One region of the Providencia sp. PROV004 genome, then DNA from elsewhere that is predicted to be linked to it. Evidence: predicted binding sites of a transcription regulator. Region 1 holds the regulator's gene; the other holds the start of a gene.

Region 1 (7,981 bases):
TTGATGTTCTACTTCTGTGAGTAAATTAATGTTTTGCGCTTTTGCTTTTAGCAAATCTAAGTCAATTTTGGCTTGCTTGTGTTGATTAAAAACATAAATTGAAATTTGGCTATAAATTTCGGTGCCTGTAATTTCTTCAAGTAAATCAGCGCGTTCTTTCTCAGAGGCATTTAAAAAAGCCGCGAAGTCCCCTTGGGAGAGTAAAATGGATTTAGTAAAACGCTCATAATCAAGCCCTGTTATTTGCGCCACTAATTCTTTTATCTCTGTGATTTTTACGGTCAATATTTTACCATCAGCAACCGTTGCAAGCTCTGCTTTAGGCTGTTGTAAATTGCCATCAGGTTTCCCTCCAGCCCGTCGTTGGCTCCAAAAGGCTCGATAAGCTTTACCTTTGACCTCAAACTCTACCTCCGCGAGGCATTCCCCTGTATGGCGAGTCATCAGTTCATTTTGTGCATTAGAAATGGTTTTTAAACGCGGTGTTCGGTGATAAAGCGCGAGGCAAATCGCATCTAATAAGGTCGTTTTTCCTGCACCGGTGGCACCCGTAATGGCAAACAGGCCATTGCTAGCAAATGGCTCTTCAGTGAAATCAATTTTCCATTCACCTCTAAGAGAGTTAATATTTTTTAAACGTAAACTTAAAATTTTCATATTAACTTTCCTTGCTCAGTTGCAATGCGTCATAAGATTGTTGAAATAGCTGGAATAGACGCTGTTCACGCTCAGGATCTTCTAAAGACTCTTGAGCAAGGCGGCGTAAAAAAACGTCTTCTACGGTGAGTTCACTCAATGTTTCATTGGCCAAGGTTTGGCTTTGTCCCTGTATTTGCTTGCGTGCACGGCGTAGTATTACGACTTCGACTGGGAGGTCTTGTGTCAAAGCTTCAATACGTTGTTGGATATCAGCGAGGTAATCTTGTGAAGCAACTTCAATATCAAGCCAAACCGGTTTATCACCTTGGTAATCTTTCCATATCTCTAATTGCTGTTCTATTTGGTTTAAGGAGCCTTTAATACTTTGTAATGGCTGAATAGTCGGGATTTCCAGTGGTGTGATTTGAGTCAATTCACTTCCGCTGAATTCAACAAGGCAGACACTTTTTTGTTGTGTTGTTTCGTCAAAGCTCAATGCAATAGGTGAACCGCAGTAGCGAATATTTTCTTGTCCTCCAATCACTTGGGACCGGTGAATATGGCCAAGGGCGATATAGTCAGCAGGCGGAAAAGCCCCTGAAGGAAACGCATCTAACGTACCAATATAAATATCTCGTACAGAGTCAGTTAAGGCTGCGCCGACAACAGTTAAATGGCCTGTTGCAATAATTGGAATATCCAGCCCCAAAGCGGTTCGCTGTTCTAGCGCGAGTTGGTAGCTGGCTTGGTAATGATCATGAATAGCTGTTTGCAGCGAGCGTTGTTTCTCTTCAATATTTTGTCCTGCAATACTTAGTTGAATATCTCGAGGGCGTAAAAAAGGAATGGCACAGACTAAACCAATAGGTTGAGCCTGTTTATTGACTAAGGTAACAACATGGGGCTCACTTCCCGACGTAATGACTTGTGTATTTAAGTAACGAAGTAGAGCACTTGATTCATTGAGTACAGAAACTGAGTCGTGATTACCGCTTAAAATGACTAATTGGCAGCCTGTTTTTTGTAAATCAACAATAAATTTGTTGTACAGTTCACGTGCATAGCTAGGCGGAGAGCCTGTATCGAAGATATCACCAGCAACGATGACTGCATCAACGTGATGTAATTCCACTTGTTCAACGAGCCAATTCAAGAAATGTTGGTGCTCAGGCGCACGGCTTTTGGTAAAAAAATACTGACCAAGGTGCCAGTCTGAAGTATGAATAATGCGCATGAGCTATCAATTCCTATCAACAATAATGTGCACGAGCGTTCGATAACTAAGTATACCTGATCCAGATAACTCGTTGAGGGATGTTTGCGGCTTTATTACCATGTTGCGGAAATATTTCACTTAAATGACATTTAACCGCTAAAATAAAGATTAATATGAGTTTTGCTCATTGATATTCATAATTCTGTCATAAAAGTGACGCATAATACTTTCACATTTTAAATGTCTTCTTAATTTTACAGGAACAATCATGGCAAGACGCATTCTAGTTGTTGAAGATGAAGCGCCCATCCGAGAAATGGTTTGTTTTGTATTAGAACAGAATGGTTTTCAGCCTATTGAAGCTGATGATTATGACAGTGCGATTGCACAACTCGTTGACCCTCTACCCGATCTCGTACTACTGGATTGGATGATCCCAGGGGGCTCCGGTATCCAAGTAATTAAGCATATGAAGCGTGATAGCGCAACACGTGACGTTCCTGTCATGATGTTAACCGCACGAGGAGAAGAAGAAGACCGCGTAAAAGGTTTGGAAGTTGGCGCGGATGACTATCTGATTAAGCCGTTTTCACCAAAGGAATTAATCGCTCGGGTAAAGGCAATTTTACGTCGTATTTCACCAATGGCGACGGAAGATATTATTGAAATGAATGGGTTAACGTTAGACCCTACTTCTCATCGTGTGACCAGCAATGAAATCCCTATCGATATGGGGCCAACTGAATATAAATTACTGCATTTCTTCATGACTCACCCTGAACGCGTATATAGTAGAGAACAGCTACTAAATTATGTATGGGGAGCCAATGTGTATGTGGAAGATAGAACCGTTGATGTCCATATTAGGCGGTTAAGAAAGGCACTAGAGACGGAAGGTCATGATAAAATGGTACAAACTGTACGCGGTACAGGTTATCGTTTTTCTATCCGTTACTAAAAACCACAAAGGGAGAGGCATGCGTGCTTGAACGTTTATCGATTAAGCAGCTGATTTGGGGGCTGTTTTTATTTATCTTACCCGCCCTTATCTTATCGGTTTTTATTGGCCACCTAGCGTGGCTATTAGTGATATCGCTACTTGCTGCACTGACATGGCATGGGTATAACCTACTTAAACTTTCTTACTGGTTGTGGCTCGATAAAAGCATGTTACCACCCGAGGGGAAAGGAGGGTGGGAACCGATATTTTATGGCATCTACCAGATGCAACAACGTAATCGTAAACGCCGTCGTGAGCTAGGCCAGTTAATTAAACGGTTTCGTAGTGGTGCAGAATCACTACCTGATGCGGTGGTTATGATGACAACAGAAGGGAATATCTTCTGGTGTAATCGTCATGCGCAGGCTTTACTCGGTTTCCGTTGGCCTGAAGATAATGGCCAACATATTTTTAATTTATTACGTTACCCAGATTTTAGCCGATACTTCACCATTAAGCGTTATGACCAAGCGCTGACTATCGAGCTCAATAGTGGTGAAATTGTTGAATTTCGTATCTTGCCGTATACCGAAGGGCAGTTATTGATGGTAGCTCGAGATGTGACAGAAAAACGCCGTTTGGAAAAGGCCCGTAGGGACTTCTTTGCGAATGTAAGCCATGAATTACGAACTCCTCTTACTGTCATTCAAGGCTACCTTGAGGTCATGGATGACCAAGAAAATGTCACTGCGGCCAATAAAAAAGCACTGCATGTCATGCAAGAGCAAACTCATCGTATGGATAACTTGGTTAAACAGCTTTTGCAGTTATCACGTATAGAAATTGCTCCTCAAATTAACCTTGATGAGCAAGTGAATATCCCTGTCATTCTCAAAATGATTGAGCAAGAAGCGTTAAGTTTAAGCCAAGGGCGCCACCAGTTTGAATTTCATGTTGATGAAAAATTGCGTGTCCATGGTAATGAAGAACAATTACGAAGTGCAGTGGCGAATTTAGTCTATAACGCAATCAGCCATACGCCAGAAGGCACCAAAATTTGGGTTGAATGGCAAAGAAATGGTCAGGGTGCTCGTTTTAGTGTGAGAGATAACGGGCAAGGGATACCTACAGAGCATATTCCTCGTTTGACAGAACGGTTTTATCGGGTAGATAAAGCACGCTCCCGCCAAGGCGGTGGAGGTACCGGCCTTGGGTTGGCTATTGTTAAACATGCATTACAGCACCATAGCAGCCAATTGGTGGTAACAAGTCAATTAGGTAAAGGGAGTGAGTTTTCATTTACTTTACCGCCAGTATTTATTGTTGATGACAAAAAACTTAAAAATGGGTAAATAATTCCACTTTGTTAATATAATCAAAATATTAATAAAGTGGATTATTTCTATTTATCAATCCATACCTGTATTAAATTCAAAACATATATATTTAATGCTGATTATTGCTATCACATTAATTATATATTCTGTTAAATAATCAATTTTAATCACCAGAAAAAGACGAGTTGTTCATTTTTCGAGCAAAGCATATAACGAGTATTGGGATTTTACTGAAAGTAATCACTAGTTCTGAAAATTAGTTTAGTTATTTATTCTTGTTTTTCGGTTTGCTATTGCCTTTTTGCCCTATAAAAGTTCTACTTGTTGTCAGTTATTGGCGAATTTTTCTGTTTTTTGACTTTTCATTTCGTATGATACAAACAAACATGCTTTTTTATATTGTTAACAGTATGTTTATCAGAATTCTATCTCGCTATATATATTTCAAAGGGTTGCTAAGTGTAAACCCATAATTTTCTATTTTGTCACTTAAAAATAACATAATATGGCTCATCGTTTATCATCAAGAGATATCATCGCATTAGGCTTTATGACTTTTGCGTTATTCGTAGGGGCAGGAAACATTATCTTTCCTCCCATGGTTGGCTTGCAGGCAGGGGAACAAGTTTGGACTGCGGCACTAGGGTTTTTGGTTACAGGCGTGGGTTTACCTGTTTTAACCGTTATTGCGCTAGCTAAAGTGGGTGGGGGCATTGAAGCGCTCAGTACACCCGTTGGCAAAACGGCAGGGTTACTATTGGCGGTTGTTGCTTATTTGTCTGTAGGGCCTCTATTTGCAACGCCAAGAACGGCGACTGTATCCTATAAAGTCGGTATCGCACCTTTATTCGGTGGTGAGTCCGATATGCTGTTACTTATCTACAGCGTAGTTTACTTCGTTCTAGTTATCGGTATTTCACTATATCCCGGAAAACTGCTTGATAGCGTTGGGCACATTTTAGCACCTGTAAAAATGTTAGCCTTGGCTATTTTGGGTATTGCGGCTGTCATGTGGCCTGCGGGGGATCCGATCCCTTCTACAATAGAATACCGTGAGATGGCTTTCTCGAATGGCTTTATCAATGGTTATCTAACTATGGATACCCTTGGTGCTATGGTATTTGGTATCGTTATTGTTAATGCGGCGCGTTCAAGGGGTATCGAAAACTCTTCACTATTAACCCGTTACACTATGTGGGCAGGGTTAATTGCAGGGGTATTATTAACTCTGGTCTATTTGTCCTTGTTTAAGCTTGGTGAGAATAGCGGTTCGTTAATTCCAAACCCTGCTGATGGCGCTGATATTTTACATACCTATGTTCAATATACTTTTGGTAATTACGGTAGCTTCTTCCTTGCGGTATTAATCTTTGTTGCCTGTATGGTAACTGCCGTGGGTTTAACTTGTGCCTGTGCCGAGTTCTTTAGCCGCTATGTACCGATTTCTTACCGTAAACTGGTATTGATCTTGGGTGTGTTCTCCATGGTGATCTCAAACTTAGGTTTGAGTAAGTTAATCGCCTTCTCATTACCCGTGCTAGTTTCAATTTATCCACCTTGTATTGTCTTAATTTTATTAAGCTTTACTTTGAAGTGGTGGAAAAACCCAACGATAGTGATTGCGCCGACAATGTTAGTTAGCTTTGTCGTCGGTTTAATCGGTGCCGTAAAAGCGTCAGACCATCTTAAAGGTTATATTCCTGAATGGATGACAGCAATGCCACTGTATAAACAAGACTTAGTCTGGGTATTACCAACTGTTGTTGTGATGGTCGTGGCTATTTTATGCGATAAGTTTGTGTCACCTGCTGCACAGCATAAGCAAGTGTAATTAATTGAAATTACAAAAAAGGAGCTAAATAGCTCCTTTTTCTATTTTATTAGGCCATTAATCAACACCGACAGCACTCCCTGCTGGGCGACGTACATCGTTAGAGCCATAAATGAAACCTTCGCGAACTTTCCCTGAAACAGCGGAATCATTACCCGAAGATTTGGCACTAACACCAGCTCCTTCAGGGATCGCGACCATAATCAGCTCGGCGGCACCCCACGGTGTTTGTTCAACCATCTGGTAACCCATTTTATCGAGTAGTGCTAAGGTGTCTTTAGAAACGCCTCTTTGCTCATAATAAACCTCATCAGGGAGCCACTGGTGGTGAATACGCGGTGCATTAACGGCTTCTTGTGGTGGCATACCATGGTCGATAATATTTAAAGCGGTTTGCAGCGTAATCGAAATAATTCGTGAGCCTCCGGGTGAACCGAGAACTAGAAATACTTTGCCATCTTTCGTTACGATAGTTGGGCTCATGGATGACAGTGGGCGCTTACCTGGTGCAATAGAATTGCGTTCACCTTGTACTAAACCATACAGGTTTTTTTCACCTACTTTGGTGGTGAAGTCATCCATTTCATCGTTTAAGAAAAAGCCAGTTCCGGGCGGGATCACCACAGAGCCAAAGCGACCATTAATCGTGTAAGTAGTTGAAACCGCATTTCCTTTTTCATCGACGACAGAGTAATGCGTGGTCTCCGGTTTTTCGTGAGGCCCTATTCCTGGTTGAACTTGCGTGGATGGCGTTGCTTGGTTGGGTTTGATTTCTTTGCGTAACTCTTCTGCATAGGCTTTGCTGAGTAGCTTTTCCGTTGGGTTATCGACAAACTCAGGATCACCGAGGAAGGTATTTCTGTCCATATAAGCATGGCGCATCGCTTCCGTTAGAGTATGAATATAGTCCGCGGAGTTAAAGCCCATTTCTTTGAGGTCATACCCTTCTAAGATATTAAGCGTTTGGCAGATAGTCACTCCACCTGAACTTGGTGGTGGTGCAGAAATAAATTGATAGCCTCTATAGGTACAGCTAACAGGCGCTGTATCTGTGATAGTAAAATCTGCAAAATCTTTTGCGGTTAAGATGCCGCCATTTTTCTTAGAGGCTTCTTCCACAATTTTGGGGATTTCTCCTTCGTAAAAAGCAGAAGGGCCATTTTGGGCAATTTTTTCTAAGGTGTTAGCTAAATCGGTCTGAACTAACAAGTCACCGGGTTGGAAAGAACGACCATCCGGTTTTAAGAAGATACGTGCGACTTCTGGGTCTTGTTTAAAACGTTCTGTCGTGGTGTCGAGGACATCAGTATCCGCTCTAGTCAGCACAAAGCCTTCTCTTGCTAATTTAATAGCCGGCGCCATTACTTGCTGGCGGCTCATCGTACCGTATTTTTCTAAGGCATAGTCTAGGCCTTTAACGGTACCTGGTACACCTGACGCGAGGTAGCCATATAGGCTCGCATCTTTGATTAACTTACCGTCTTTGTCTAAATACATATCTGCACTAGCGGCACCGGGCGCGGTTTCTCTGAAATTAATAAATAAATCTTTGCCATCGGCTAGATGAATAGTCATAAAGCCACCACCGCCGATATTGCCACAGCAAGGGTTAACTACGGCTTGTGCATATCCTACCGCAACAGCGGCATCAATAGCATTGCCGCCTGATTTTAGAATATCAGCCCCAATTTGTGATGCTAAATGTTGGGAGGAAACAACCATACCTTTTTTTGCTTCAACGGCAGGTTCAGAAGCGGCATACAGCTGATTAGAAACAAGTAAGGAAAGAAATAGAACCGCAGGGCGTAATGATGTTTTTATCATTCGTATCTCCCAGTTAGGGTTAATTGAGTTGTTCTATCGCACAAATATTCAATATGAATAGTTTGTTAATTATTTGTGTTTTTAATGTATAGCACACAATAATACAAAACATTGAGTATTTGAGTTAAGAATTGTTAACTGAGTGGAATAATTGCGAGTAGGAAGAGAAAAGATAGACTTGGTTCACAAAAGTA
Region 2 (7,981 bases), 160 kb from region 1:
ACCAATGCAGAAACCGGAATAATATGCGCAATGGTATTTAGGCAGCAATCAATCAATGTTTGTTGATGAGGCTCGAATAATGGTGAATTCATCATATTCCCTTGTGTACTAATCGAATTATTATCATGCCTCTTAATGAATTTAACATAAAATAAACATATTAATAACGTGAAGTTGATAGCAGTATTTAAAACTCATGAAAACCTCATGAATATTGATTTGCTGCTTTTTGGTATCTTTAGAAAGATATTTATTAATATATTAACAAGTGGTTTGTTTGTTACATATTGATATTACTTTAATTATTTTTTTTGTTTTTAAAAATATGGGTACTTTTCGCGAGCTATACTTTATTTCCCCTCTCTCTGGGTATCGTCCTTTAGAACGATAGCAGTGGATTTAAGCTTATTTCTATAGTGGATATGAAACCACTTTATTTTTACAAAAAATTCACATTAATAGCTAGGTAGAGAGTGAGAGGGAAGCAAGATGAATTTATCCTCAAAATTGTCGACACATTTAGAAAAAGGGAAAGTTGGCTTTCCGACCACCTTGGCGAGTTCTGCTGGTTTGATTATGGCCAGTCCTGTTATTTTAACCGTCACGAGTGGATTCGGCATCGGTGGCGATACGTTTGCCTTAGCGGTGCTACTCAGTTTCATCATGATGCAAGCTCAGTTAACTACATTTTCGGAGGCTGCGGCCATTCTCCCAACGTCAGGCTCAGTATATGACTATATCTCTTGTGGGATGGGACGCTTTTGGGCGATAACAGGTGCGCTTTCGGCTTACTTGATTGTGCATGTGTTTGCAGGAACTGCCGAAACTATTCTGTCAGGGATTATGGCTCTCGTTAATTTTGAGCATCTCAACACGGTCTTAGAGACCAGTAACTCATCTTGGATGGTTGGTGTTGGGTTGGTTGTCACGTTTGGTATCTTAAATGCATTTGGTATTGAAGCCTTTGGTAAGGTCGAGGTTGTACTGACATTTGCCATGTGGTCCACGTTAGTAATTTTTAGTGTGAGTGGTTTGTTGTTGCCATTTCATGTGGATATGGACGGCTGGTTTGGTCAGCCACTCAATACGGACCCAACACTAATACTGAGCTTTGTTGGTATGGCAATGTTCATGTTTGTTGGTTGTGAGCTAGTAACCCCAATGGCTCCTGAAATTAAAAATTCCGCGAAAGTGATTCCCCGTGCGATGACAACAGGTTTATTTTGTGTCGCACTCTGTATGGTGTTATTCGGTGCAGCGCTAGCGAACCAAGTGGAAAATGTGGTCGTTGACCCGCTGACAGGTACGCGTTTACTTGAAACACCGATGGCAATCCCTGCATTCGCCGAAATTGTTATGGGTGAGTTTGGTAAATACTGGATAGGTATCGCGTTATTACTGGCTGGTGGAGCGACCATCAATACGTTAATGGCAGCGGTTCCTCGCATTCTTTATGGAATGGCTCTTGATGGGGCATTACCACGCATCTTTGCTTATTTGCACCCTCGTTTTAAAACTCCAGTATTCGGTATTTTAGTAGCTGTGATGATCCCATGTTTGCACGCTTTTGCTATTCAAGGCGACCTTGATCGTATCATTCCATTGGTACTGGCGGCGGTGTGTTCTTGGGGTACGGCTTACTTGCTGGTAACGATTTCAGTAGTGTTATTGCGTATTCGTCGACCTGACTTACATCGAGCCTATCGTTCGCCTTTTTTCCCTATACCGCAAATTATTTCGAGTGTCGGGATTATTTTAGCGATTGTGTATATCACTCCACCAGGCATGAATAAATCGGATATCTATATTCCTTTTGCCATTATGTTAGGTTTAACAGCCGGATATGCATTAATTTGGACCGTTTTTGTACAGAAAGTGAACCCATTTAAACCTGTGGATGTTGAATACGTTTTATCTAATTCCTTCGCTGATGAAGAAATGGAAGGAGGCCAACTTGAGCCATTACGTAACCTCGCCTAAACCGTCTTTGTGGAAGAAAATCGGTAAGTTTACCCAGCAACGTTTGCCTGCCGGATATCAAACAGGATTGACTCTTAACCGTGTTGAGAAGGACATGGCGCCTTATCCATGTGAGTGGGGGGCACCCGGAGTGCTTCATGTGCAGCCTCAACCCGAATTAACGATTGAGGTGACTGAACGGCCAAGAAAATTGTTTCTCGCTTTTATTGTGTATAGCCGTTTTGCGGTATCTGGCCAATGTACAGATAGTATCAATGCAAAAATTGAAGTAAAAACCCGTGGGACTATAAAGAAGAAGCATATCCATTTTGTTTCGAAGCAGATGGATGGGCAGAAAGTTATTGAATGGCTGAATGAGTACCCAATTATTAGGCAAACATTAGAAGAGCTGGAATTTAATCATTGCGAGATAGAGTTTAGCCGAGGACGTTGGCGTTGTGAAATTGAGCCTTACACGGCATCAGAAATGGTGAGCCGCATTCCCGCGACTCGCCGTTATTTGAGATTAATAAAAAAACAACGCTATTATTTATTGAGTGCGCTGCAGTTAATTAACCAACTGGTGGAAAAACGTGCTGTGAGCCATTGAGTTTAAAAGAGTTTTTTGATAGTAATAATTATTATCAATTGACTCACTGGAATTTGATGTGAAATCTTTGCCTCTTTTAGGTTGTATGTTGTTTTCTTCTGCGGTGATGGCAACACACGCTGACTGTATACGTTTATCTGAGCTTTCCTTTGCTGAAGGGGTACATGATAGCGAAGGTCATAGCTGCTTATCTTTTGAAGTATCGCAGCAAGATTTTATAAAACAACGCGGTGAAGGTCTTTCCAAGGTTCTATTATTGGATTCCAATAAACAGCCAGTGCGTGCATTGCAAGAGTACGGTTCAGTACAAGAACCTCATAGTGCGGATTATTTAGTATCAAAAAATGGGGTTTATTATTTAGCGTTGAATGGTGAGCCGGGTAAACCTTGGCAATTAAAGTTTGATGTCACCCAGTACCAGCCTTTAGCCATTAAAAAGGATAATGAACCGGTTACTCCTAAGCTGCAAAGTTTATTGGATGAATATTATCAAAATGGTGATACAAGCGCATTTTGGCAAGCCGTTGCCGCGCAAGGAACGCCACTGGTTGAAGATTTTTCAAATAGACAAAAACGGGTGACATTCCTTTGGCGTGGCGCGAAAGCAAACGCCTATATTTTAGGTGCGCCGTCAGGTAGTCACGAAAGAATGGCCCATTTGGCGGGAACGGATATTTGGTATCGTTCTTTTATCATCCCTAATGATACGTTATCGCAATATAAAATTGCACCTGATATCCCTTCTGTACCGGAAGGCGGTTTTGCTCAACGTAAAGCAATTCTAGTCACCGCGCAGTCTGACCCATATAATTCTCACGTTATTCCTTCCCTAAATGTCGATAAATATAACCGTTTTTCGTTGTTATCATTGGCACCGAACATACGCCAGTGTCACTTTCCTGATGTAGAAAATCGGCAGATTAAAGGCCGTTTAGAGACTTTTACGTTGGTGAGTCAAATATTAAAAAACGAAAGAAAAATAACGGTTTATCAGCCTAATGTACCAATGGAATCACCGGCGTTATTGTTGCTATTGGATGGGCAAATTTACCTGCAAAACTATCAAATGGAGAAATTCTTTGATAAGTGGATGAATCAGGGGAGTTTTCCAGCTATGAATATTATATTTGTTGATAGCATAAATTCAGAGCGTCGTGGGGATGAACTTCCCCCAAATGATGCCTTTCCTAAGTTGCTGGCAGATGAGCTTATGCCTCAATTAGCACAAATGGGAATTCAAGCGCCTGCAAGCCATACGATTATTGCGGGTTCCAGTTATGGTGGGATTGGCGCGACATGGAATGCATTACAACATCCTGAAATCTTCGGTAATGTTATCAGTATGTCAGGATCTTATTGGTGGGCTCCAAAAGATAAAGACCCTGAGTGGTTAATTCGTGAAATCGAAATTATACCAACGCAACCTATCCGTTTTTTCCTTGAGGCCGGCTTATTCGAACAACGCGGTAGTTGGGGGGGAATTATTCAGAACCACTACCGATTACTGGATGTTCTAAAACACAAAGGTTATCAAGTTGATGCTATTGAGTTACCTAGCGGGCACGACTATGTTTCTTGGTGTGAAACGCTTTATGAGGGAACAAATCAACTTGTGTCACAATGGTAAATAGCCATAACACTGATTCACAACAAGCAGCTTATATTTAGCTGCTTTTTCACATTTATGACAAACGTCTTCATTTCGCCATAAAAGCGTCATTCAACTGTCATCTAGCTCCTTTAGCATGCCTGTCATTATTTGAAATACACATTTTCTCTTTTTATTATTGATTGGCAAGGAAACAGTTATGACTGGTAATTTTATGAAATCCCTTTTAGCTGTCACGGTAAGTACTTTAATTTTAGGAAGTGCAGTCCCTGCCTACGCGGCTGATAAAAATGATGCGGTGTCAGAAAACCGTGCGGCACAAGGTGATATCACAAAATTTGGTGGTGCGCGTCGTTTAGCGACAGAGCAAACTGATATCATGAAAGCGGCACTTCACAATGGCCAAGCCAAAAATGTGATTCTGTTTATTGGTGATGGTATGGGTGACTCAGAGATAACCGTTGCCCGTAACTATGCAGAAGGTGCTTCAGGGTTCTTTAAAGGAATCGATGCCTTGCCAATTACAGGCCAATATACCCATTATGCGTTAGATAAGAAAACCCAAAAACCAGACTATGTGACTGACTCTGCAGCGTCTGCCACGGCGTGGTCTTCTGGTGTAAAAACCTACAATGGCGCATTAGGGATTGATGTATTTGGCAACGATCATGAGACATTAATTGAGATAGCTAAACGTAATGGTAAAGCGACGGGTAACGTCACAACCTCTGAGATTCAAGACGCTACGCCAGCTGCACAGTTTTCGCATGTGAGTGCGCGTAAATGTTATGGCCCTGAGGAAACAGCAGAAAAATGTGCGGCTAACGCGCTAGAAAATGGCGGTCGAGGTTCAATTTCAGAGCAACTGTTGGTAACTCGCCCAGATGTCACCCTTGGTGGTGGAGCTAAGAGCTTCAAGCAAGAAGCAAAGGCGGGTGACTACAAAGGTAAAACGTTGGAGCAACAGGCGATTGAGCGTGGGTATAATATTGTGCGTGACGCTAAGTCATTAGACAGCATTACTGTTGCAAATCAAGATAAACCTGTTCTGGGCTTATTCCATGATGGCAACATGACTGTTGCATGGGAAGGCCCGAAAGCAGTTCATTACGGTAATATCAACAATGCGCCGTTAGAATGTAAACCGAATGCTAAGTTAGACCCGAATGCACCAACATTGGCTCAAATGACGAAAAAAGCGATTGAGCTGTTAGAAGTCAACCCAAATGGTTTCTTCTTGCAGGTTGAAAGTGCTTCTATCGATAAGCAAGACCATAAAGCAAACCCATGTGGTCAAATTGGTGAAACTGTCGCTCTCGACCAAGCTGTACAAGTCGGCTTAGATTTCGCTAAAAAACATGGTGATACATTAGTTATCGTGACCGCTGACCATTCACATTCAAGCCAAATTATTCCTGAAGGCACTAAGTCAACGGGTTTAACGCAGGCGTTGATTACTAAAGACGGTTCTGTGATGGTGGTAAATTACGGTAACTCTGAAGAAGATGACTCTCAAGAGCACACGGGTGCTCAGTTACGTGTAGCGGCTTATGGTCCACATGCGGCAAACGTAATGGGTCTGACTGACCAAACTGATTTGTTCTTTACCATGCGCGATGCAATGGGATTGAAGCAATAAACCAACCCTGTAGTAAAAATTCTCCGCAATAGGATGTTGCGGGGAGTTTTTTTATTTCTAGCCCTTTTTTTTCTTATTTTTCAACCATGCCTCAATGAACGTACTAAACATTTGCACTTCTTTTTTTATTCATTATCTTGATAAATTGATTTATTAAATAACAATAAATGTGCTTATTCATAGGCACGAATAATGAGAATGACATTATGAGAGAAGTTCGCGAACTGCAACGAGAGGAAATCCCATCTGTTTGGTCTATCGACCGCACTGAATTAATTGAAAACCTTTATCTATATCGAAATGGTGAGTTGGTGCTATCCAAGCAGCGGTTTGATATGAAAGGTTGGCCAGAAGGCGAACCTGAAGCTTATACCCCTCATTTGTTGGAAAGTTATGACCAAGGAGCGGTATTTCTTGGTATTTTTGAGCAGGGCAAGCTAATTGCTGCCGCAAGTTTAGATAATGTGTGGCGCGGCGAACAAAAAAATTTACTGCAATTGTCTTTCCTGCATGTGAGCCACTCACATCGTGGTAAAGGTTTAGCAGGGATGTTATTCCAACAATGCGCTGAAATGGCGATACAAAAAGGTGCAAAAGGCTTATATATTTCTGCGACACCTTCAGAAAATACGGTGCACTTTTATCAACATCTCGGTTGTTCCTTAATTGCCCAGCCTGACCCTGAATTATTTGCATTGGAGCCCGAAGATATTCATTTTATTTATCTATTTTCGTAAGTTTGTATTTTGTAAAATAAGTGTTAATTTATAGCGTGGTGAAATAAAAAAGCATTGAAATTTACTAGAAACTAGATATGATTGATAATCATTATCATTTAAGGGTGTTGAGGTCACTATGCCAACTAGCATATCAAAAACCACAGGTTTAAGGCGAATAGGTGCTGGCCTTTGGGGTGTTTTTGCTGTGATATTGCTGAGCATTGCTTATATACTCAATAATATGGGCTTAGATAATCTAAAAATCATTATGATTACCATGATGGTAGCAACCGCTGGGATGCTATTTAATCGCGGTTCTCGTCGTTTATTGATTGTCCCCGCAGTTATTTCACTCGCATGTTTTATGATGGCCTTTGTTCTACAAAGTTAGTTCTATAATCAGTAAGTAACAGAACAAAATAGAGAATTAGGGCAGCGCTAGTCGTACAAGGAAGGTCAAAATGGGCAGGGTGTTATAAACAATGACTGACCAGTGGTGCGAAAGGGGGGACTTGAACCCCCACGTCCGAAGGACACTAACACCTGAAGCTAGCGCGTCTACCAATTCCGCCACCCTCGCAATACTGTCTCGTCAATACTAAATTATTGTGGTTTATACAAAGTTAGTGGTGCGAAAGGGGGGACTTGAACCCCCACGTCCATAGGACACTAACACCTGAAGCTAGCGCGTCTACCAATTCCGCCACCCTCGCAATACCTAACTAAACTTTGATTCATCAATGCTTCTAACCAGCAATAATGTGGTGCGGATTTTAGGCTAATTTCGACGAACGTCAATAATTTTTTTATGAAGTATTTTTCGATTGATGAAAAAATGGCCGGTAAAGGATCACCAGCCAATGAGTAGTATGATAAATTGTGCTTTAGTTAAATTATTAGCGATTAAATTAACGCTTAACTGCTTGGTAAACTTTAAATTTTCCTGTTTTGGCAAGTACTTCGTGACTACCAAAAGCTTTATCGAGCAAATCAGGGTATGGTAAGAAAGCATTAGCTACGATGCGCAAACGTCCACCTTTTTTCAGGTATTTAGGGGCTTGGTAAATCATATTTTCAACCGCACGATAACTGGTATTTAGGCCATCATGGAATGGTGGATTTGAAATAATCCAATCAAATTTATCGTTAATATCAGAGTAAGCATCACTTGCGATGACTTTACCGACCAGTTTATTGGCCTCAAGAGTGGATGCTGCGGAGTCAAGCGCAGATGCACTGACATCACTTAAGGTGAGTTTGATCTCTGGGTTTTGTGAGCCGATCACCGCAGCGATCACGCCATTGCCACAGGCGAGATCAAGCAGATCACCGCTCATTGGGTCAGTTAGCGTGGACAATAGTAGATCACTACCGATATCCAGCTCATTATGGCTAAATACCCCAGGTAATGCATTAATTCTAACATTATCAATTTGATAATGACG

Evidence for each region. Region 1 encodes PhoB, which activates phosphate uptake and scavenging genes when phosphate is short. Its sites were predicted from a motif close to CTGTCATAAAACTGNCNNAT; they were not measured.
Region 2: a site for PhoB is predicted at 4,283-4,302, ahead of phoA (alkaline phosphatase). Genes of this name have one in related genera too.

What each region holds. Positions count from the first base shown of each region.
Region 1 covers NZ_CP042859.1:805,068-813,048, forward strand. The annotation lists gene FVA69_RS03480 (AAA family ATPase) at 1-657, opposite strand, end outside; gene sbcD (exonuclease subunit SbcD) at 659-1,873, opposite strand; gene phoB (phosphate regulon transcriptional regulator PhoB) at 2,124-2,813, shown strand; gene phoR (phosphate regulon sensor histidine kinase PhoR) at 2,837-4,147, shown strand; gene brnQ (branched-chain amino acid transport system II carrier protein) at 4,638-5,963, shown strand; gene ggt (gamma-glutamyltransferase) at 6,021-7,787, opposite strand.
Region 2 covers NZ_CP042859.1:643,704-651,684, forward strand. The annotation lists gene FVA69_RS02710 (helix-turn-helix domain-containing protein) at 1-92, opposite strand, end outside; gene FVA69_RS02715 (APC family permease) at 490-1,980, shown strand; gene FVA69_RS02720 (DUF3156 family protein) at 1,955-2,569, shown strand; gene FVA69_RS02725 (alpha/beta hydrolase-fold protein) at 2,628-4,196, shown strand; gene phoA (alkaline phosphatase) at 4,378-5,817, shown strand; gene FVA69_RS02735 (GNAT family N-acetyltransferase) at 6,024-6,554, shown strand; gene FVA69_RS02740 (DUF1435 family protein) at 6,673-6,927, shown strand; tRNA gene FVA69_RS02745 (tRNA-Leu) at 7,031-7,116, opposite strand; tRNA gene FVA69_RS02750 (tRNA-Leu) at 7,164-7,249, opposite strand; gene rsmC (16S rRNA (guanine(1207)-N(2))-methyltransferase RsmC) at 7,445-7,981, opposite strand, start outside.